One region of the Bradyrhizobium sp. INPA03-11B genome, then DNA from elsewhere that is predicted to be linked to it. Evidence: riboswitches for the same ligand, from Rfam matches in the RefSeq annotation. Region 1 holds a riboswitch; each other region holds the start of a gene.

Region 1 (2,258 bases):
GCGGTCGGCGGGCAGGCGGGCGAGGTCATCGAGCTGCTCGGGCGCGCGCACCAGGTCCAGATGCAGACCAGCCACGGGAAGCGCGAATGCCGTGTCTTGATTCTCGCCAAGGCCGCCAAAATAGCTCGCCAGCATGATCTTGATCTGCGGTACCGCCCTGGCGATTCCGACATAAGCACGGCGCAGCGCGTCACGCGCCGCCTCGTCGAGATCCAGCACCAGGCAGGGCTCGTCGATCTGCACCCATTCCGCGCCGCTGCTGGCAAGCCCCCGCAGCACCTCGACATAGACCGGCAGCAGCCGGTCCAGCAGCGACAGCGGCTCGAAGCCGGCATCCTTGCTCTTGGCGAGCTTGAGAAAGGTGACCGGACCGACCAGCGCGGGTCGGGTCTGGTAGCCCAGTGCCTTGGCTTCCTCATATTCCTCGATCGGCTTGCGCGAGACGAGGCGGAATTGCTGATCTTTCGCGAGTTCCGGAACCATGTAGTGATAGTTGGTGTCGAACCACTTGGTCATTTCTTGCGCCGGCACGCTTTGGCCATGATGGGCATGGCCGCGGGGCGCATCGTGCGGGTTGCCTTGGACATCACCCTGGCTGCCGCGCGCCATCGCAAAATAGGTCGCAAGTGGCATCGGGCCGCTGGCCCAGCCATAGATCGCGGGGATCGCGCCAACCATCACCGAGGTGTCGAGCACCTGGTCGTAGAACGAGAAATCGTTCGACGGGATCACGGAGACGCCGAGCTTCTTCTGCCGCGCCCAGTTGGCGGCACGCAATCCGATCCCGGCTTCGATCAATGCCTTCTCGTCCGATGCGCCGGACCAGAAGCTTTCGAGCGCAAGCTTGAGCTCGCGGCGTGGACCGATCCGCGGCGTACCAAGAGTTGCGACCGCAAGTGAGGAGATAGATTTAGAGGACATTGGCTTAACCCCAAAAGTTGGGGGCAAAGGCCGTAGTGACACGTCTGGACTCGCAAAGACGCATGGAGGCGCAAGCGGGTCGCAACCGCACCACCGGGACACCCCGCCCGAGGACGTTTATGTTGTCGAGGCAGGTCTCCTGGCTCGCGGGTCCTAGCTGTCGTCCGGCCTTCCCGAAACTTGCGCTTCAGTGGCTGAAATGGACGATGGCTCGCCGCTTACAGTTGCGGGGGCAGCGCCGGCATCGCACCGGCTTCCCTCTTAGCTTCGAGAGAAAGTGCCTCTCGAAGAACCACGACGAGGTCACTTACAGACAACATCGCGGGCGCGTCAACTCACGTGAGTTGAGGGGCTTCGTCCACAGACGCTCACGAGCGTTGGGATGACGCTTCCAAAAAATTTGGAGAGATCGTCTTGCGGCGGTTGACATCCTGTCTCAAATCGCACCAGATATAGACGTCACGGTCCGCCATATCACAAGATTTGGTGGCTAAGAGGGAAGCCGGTGAACTACGGATCGATCCGTAAAAATCCGGCGCTGCCCCCGCAACTGTAAGCAGTGAGTTGCTCTCGCCCTGTTAAGTCACTGATGCCACGAGGCATTGGGAAGACGAGGGAGCAACGGCGACCTGCGAGCCAGGAGACCTGCCGCGACACCAAACACGTCCACGGGCGGGGTGTCCCGGCGGTCGCTTGCACGGCCATGCCGGTGGCACTTGCCGCCGGAATGACGCAGCGTCCCCTCGACATCCAGCCCCAACAAGCATCACGGGGTCTGCACGATGTCTCTCTCTCTCGATCGCGAAACAAAGCCAGCGCCACTCATCCTGTTGCGTCCAGAATCGCTCGCCGCGCCGGAAGCTGCCCCTCCGATACAGGTGATACGCCGTAACGGCACGGTGTCGAAATTCGACGCCAGCAAGATTTCGGTGGCGATGACCAAGGCGTTCCTCGCAGTTGAGGGACATACCGCGGCCACCTCGCGCCGGGTGCATGAGATCGTCGAGCAACTCACCGCGGAGGTCGTCACCGCGCTGTCGCGGCGGATGAGCGAGGGCCGCACCTTCCACATCGAAGACGTGCAGGATCAGGTCGAACTGGCGCTGATGCGCAGCGAGCACCACAAGGTGGCGCGCGCCTATGTGTTGTACCGCGAGGAGCGCACGAGGCAGCGCGCCGAGCAGGAGGCGGCGAAAACGGCAAAGCCGGCGGCAGGACCAGCGATCCAGGTCACGCTGCGTGGCGGCACCAAGGTGCCGCTCGACCACGCCCGGTTGGCGCTGATCATCAACGAGGCCTGTACCGGCCTTGACGGCGTCGACGCCGTGCCCGTCATC
Region 2 (2,258 bases), on a different contig from region 1:
CCTGTTTCTGGTCATGGAAGATCTCGATATAACTCGACCGATCGATCAGCTGGGTCTTTGGATTCCAGGTGTAGTTCTCGATGTCGCGCCAGTGCCGCTCGCTGGTCAGATAATACAGCGTGTTATTGACCTTGACGCCGTCGGCGACATCCCATTCGGACTTGAACTGGGTCCAGCTGTCCTGATAGCGGATCGCGCTGTCGGATGCGTTGTAGTTCTTGAAGCGCAGCGCGTCCTGGATCGCGCCGTTGATCAGCGGCGTGCCGAAGTAGCGCGACGGGCTGCGATCGCCGTAGTCCTCGGACAGCGTGAAGGCGAGATTGTCCGAAGCCTGCACGCGCACGGCGGCGGAGACCACCGCATTCGAGGTCTTGTCGCGATCGACCCAGCCGTCCGACATGTTGCCGGTGGCGTTGATGCGGTAGGACACATTGGGATTGATCGGACCGGTGCTGTCCACCGAAAGCCGCCGCGTCATGTTGCTGTCGAGCGAGACCTCGGCCTCGTTGTAGGGCGTGGCTAACGGCTTCTTCGGAACGACGTTGATGACGCCGCCAATCGCGCCTTCGCCGTACAGCACCGAGGCCGGGCCGCGCAGCACCTCGATGCGTTGCGTCGACCAGGTGTCGTAGGGGAACGTCAGGGTGCCGGAGCCGATGTAGAAGCGCGTGCCGTCATAGAGCGTCATCACCGAGTTGCTGCCGGCAAAGCCGCGGGTGCTGAACGACAGGCCGCCATTGCCCGGCGCCGGCGTTGCGATGAACCCAGCCGCGTTCTGGGTGACGGCATCGAGCACATTGTGCTGGCCGCGTTCGGCGATGGTCTGCGCCGTGATGATCTCGACGCTGGCCGGCGTCTGCAGCGGCGTCAGGTTGAGGCGGCTGCCGGTGCCGCCCGGCGTGGTGGCATTGAGTGTTGGCGAAGCCGCTCCCGATGCACCCGACGCTGCGGCACGCGGCGCGCCGGGCGCGGCGGCGGCCGTTGCCGGCCTGGCGCGTTGCCGCGCCGTCGCGACGTTGCTGCTTCGCGCCGCGGGTTTGGGCTTCGCGGATGCCGAGGGTGCGACCTCGATCGGATCGAGCGTGGTGGGTGGAGCTGTTTGCGCGCCGGCTTCGGCCGGCAGCAGCAATGATGACAGGGAGCAGACGAGGCCGAGGCGCCAGTTGCGCGCAACGGAAGAAGACGAGGACATGAAACGACTCGCGGTAACGTGGCACGTCACCGCGAACGCGGACTGGCGCATTGCCCAAAAGGCAGTGCTCCGATCCCACCAGGACGCCCCCGCCCGATGTGCTCGCGTGTGACCACGACTGACGGCAGGTCTCCTGGCTCACGGGTCATCGCCTGTCGACGCCTTCCCGAGCTGAATAGCCCAGTGGCAAATTGACGAAAGGCTCGCCGTTTACAGTTGCGGGGACAGCTGCGGCGTTGAGAGTACTCTCGCACCGCATTCCCTTTTGATCCCCGAAGGGAACCGTCGCGAAAAACGATAGGTGGTGGACGCAGAGCTGTCAATTCGATGCGATTGTCGCACGCATGCTTTGTGCGATTGTGCTGCGATCGGGACACAGCGTCCGACTCGAATGCTTGTCCCGTCATCCTGAGGTGCGAGCGTAGCGAGCCTCGAAGGATCGACGGCCACTAGCCAGGCCGTGCATCCTTCGAGGCTCGCCGAAGAGGCTCGCACCTCAGGATGACGGAGAACCTTGGCATTACTCTGCTTCGACACATCCCTCCATGATCTCGTCGATCTCGGCGCGCGACAACACGCCCATCTCGGCGATGAACACTAGCCGCGTGCGCGGCACGCCGGGTACCAGCACGCCGCCCGCAGCCAAGGTCGCGCGGCCGCCGGCGAGTTGAAATACCGTCAGCCGCCCGGGCTGCTCCACCGTCTCGAACAATCCCTTCGCCCGCGCCAGCTTCGGCGCCAGTTTGCCGATCGCCTGCTGCAGGCGCGGCAGCCGCACCGGATGCTCCGAGGTCCAGCTCAGCGTCTCGAAGCGATCGGTCGCTGGCCGTCGCGGCGCGGTCTCACGCGGCGCCGGCACATGATCGAGATCAGCAGGAAACAGCAGTTCGGCCGGCACCTCGCCATGGAGGGCATCGACGATCACCGCCGCCGGACGCATCGCTCGCACGGCATCGCGGATCGCGGCGCACGCGGCTGCATCGGCGAGATCCACCTTGCTCAGCGCCACCACATCGGCCGCCCGCAGCTGCGAGCGCAGCAACGCATCATCCAGCGCGGCCACCGG
Region 3 (2,258 bases), on a different contig from region 1:
GATCAGCTCCTTCTTGGCGTTGCGACCGGTGAGCACGACATGCGTCATCGGCGGCTTCGACGTCGTCAGGAATTCCACGACGTCAGCGACCGCGAGATAGTCGTAGCGCAGCGCGATGTTGATCTCGTCGAGCACGACCATGCGCAGGCTCGGATCTGCGATCAGCTGCTTGGCCTTTTCCCACCCGGCTTGCGCTGCTGCGATATCGCGGGCGCGATCCTGGGTCTCCCAGGTAAAACCTTCGCCCATCGCGTGGAATTGACAGAGCTCGCCGAAATGCCCGGTGAGCAGCCGGCGCTCGCCGGTATCCCAGGCCCCCTTGATGAATTGCACCACGGCACAGGGAAAGCCGTGCGCGACGCAGCGGACGATCATGCCGAAGGCGGAGGACGATTTTCCTTTGCCGGCGCCGGTATGAACGATGATCAGACCCTTTTCGCCGCTCTTGGTCGCCATGATGCGATCCCGGGCGGCCTTCTTTTTCGCCATCTTGTCGGCATGGCGCGCGTCCAGCGATGGGTCGGTGCCGACAGCGCCGTCCTCAGCGTCGTTTCCATCAGAAATCATCACGTTCCTTCGGCTTGACAAGTGCGAGGCTTGGACGAATGGTGGGCCTGCGTTGGTTCCTGTCCTACGACAGGCGAACAGGGAATGCGATAGGGCTGAGACCGCAAGGTCGGCCCAAAACGCAGCCGCCCCCGCGACCGTGACCGGAGAGATGCCCAGGCCACTGATTCCGTAAGGAGTCGGGAAGGTGGGCATCAAAGGAGAAATCCTACTCCGCAAGCCGGGAGACCTGCCAGCGCAGCATGTTGTGAGACCGGCGGACGGGGTGTTCCGCGACGGGGAACGAGCCGATCCACAATCGGTTCGTGTGCCTCATCGCTTCCCGCTGTCAATCCAGGAAGGCCGATGAGCGTTACCCTTCATGTCTGTATCACCTGCCGCGCCGGCCAAACGTTGGCGGAAGGTGACGTCGCGCCCGGTGCGCGCCTGCATGCCGCGCTTCTCGAGGCCGGCGTGCCCGATGGCGTCGATCTGGTTCCCGTCGAATGCCTGTCGGCTTGCAGCCAGGGCTGCTCGGTCGCGCTCAGCGCGCCCGGCCGGTGGTCCTATGTCTATGGGCGCCTGTCCGAAGCCAATGCCGGGGATGTGATCGCAGGCGCCTCCGCCTATGCGGCGGCACCTGACGGCATCGTGCCGTGGCGCAGCCGTCCTGAAATCTTCCGCAAGCAATCGCTTGCCCGCATTCCACCTCTTCCCGTCGTGCCGGAGGCCGCAGAATGACTACACTCGCCAAGGTTCCGGTTACCGTCGTGACCGGCTTTCTCGGGTCCGGCAAGACGACGCTGATCCAGCATCTGATCCGGAACGCCAACGGCAAGAAGCTCGCGGTGCTGGTGAATGAATTCGGCAGCGAAGGCGTCGACGGCGACATCCTGAAATCCTGCGCCGATGCCAATTGTCCGACCGAGAACATCGTCGAGCTCGCCAATGGCTGCATCTGCTGCACTGTCGCCGACGATTTCATCCCGGCGATGGAGCAGTTGCTCGCGCGCCCGGTGAAGCCCGATCACATCGTGATCGAGACCTCGGGGCTCGCACTGCCGAAGCCGTTGCTCAAGGCGTTCGACTGGCCGGAGATTCGTTCGCGGATCACGGTCGACGGCGTGATCGCGCTGGCCGATGCGGAAGCCGTTGCAGCCGGCCGCTTTGCGCCGGATCCGGCCGCGGTGGATGCGCAGCGCGCGGCCGACGACAATCTCGATCACGAGACGCCGCTGTCCGAAGTGTTCGAGGACCAGATCGCCTGCGCCGATATCGTGCTGCTGACCAAGGCCGATCTCGCCGGCGCGGAGGGGATCAAGGCGGCCAAGGAGGTGATCGCGGCCGAGATGCCGCGTGAGGTGCCGATGTTGCCCATCGTCGACGGCACCATCGACGCGCGCGTGATCCTGGGGCTCGGAGCTGCGGCGGAAAATGACCTCGCGTCGCGGCCGTCGCATCATGACGGCGAAGAGGAGCACGAGCACGACGATTTCAATTCGGTGGTGATCGATCTTCCGGAGATTGTCGACATCGATGCGCTGGTCGCCTCGATCAAGGGCCTGGCGCGGGAGCAGAACGTGCTGCGCGCCAAGGGCTACATCGCGGTCGAAGGCAAGCCGATGCGCTTGCTGGTGCAATCGGTCGGCGAGCGGGTGCGGCATCAGTTCGACATGCCCTGGGGCGCGCGGACGAGACAGTCGAAGCTCGTC

The links. A riboswitch is a leader RNA that binds a small molecule or an ion and turns the genes downstream of it on or off. The one in region 1 is predicted to bind cobalamin.
Region 2: another riboswitch for cobalamin. It lies ahead of QMZ05_RS09560 (TonB-dependent receptor); the one in region 1 lies ahead of metE (5-methyltetrahydropteroyltriglutamate--homocysteine S-methyltransferase).
Region 3: another riboswitch for cobalamin. It lies ahead of QMZ05_RS15695 (DUF1636 domain-containing protein); the one in region 1 lies ahead of metE (5-methyltetrahydropteroyltriglutamate--homocysteine S-methyltransferase).

The regions. Positions count from the first base shown of each region.
Region 1 covers NZ_JASGSR010000068.1:4,432-6,689, reverse strand. The annotation lists gene metE (5-methyltetrahydropteroyltriglutamate--homocysteine S-methyltransferase) at 1-921, opposite strand, end outside; cobalamin riboswitch at 1,033-1,233, opposite strand; cobalamin riboswitch at 1,367-1,589, shown strand; gene QMZ05_RS25515 (ribonucleoside-diphosphate reductase subunit alpha) at 1,704-2,258, shown strand, end outside.
Region 2 covers NZ_JASGSR010000017.1:44,909-47,166, forward strand. The annotation lists gene QMZ05_RS09560 (TonB-dependent receptor) at 1-1,192, opposite strand, end outside; cobalamin riboswitch at 1,298-1,494, opposite strand; gene QMZ05_RS09565 (GTP-binding protein) at 1,713-2,258, opposite strand, start outside.
Region 3 covers NZ_JASGSR010000031.1:46,443-48,700, reverse strand. The annotation lists gene cobO (cob(I)yrinic acid a,c-diamide adenosyltransferase) at 1-567, opposite strand, end outside; cobalamin riboswitch at 604-819, shown strand; gene QMZ05_RS15695 (DUF1636 domain-containing protein) at 913-1,287, shown strand; gene cobW (cobalamin biosynthesis protein CobW) at 1,284-2,258, shown strand, end outside.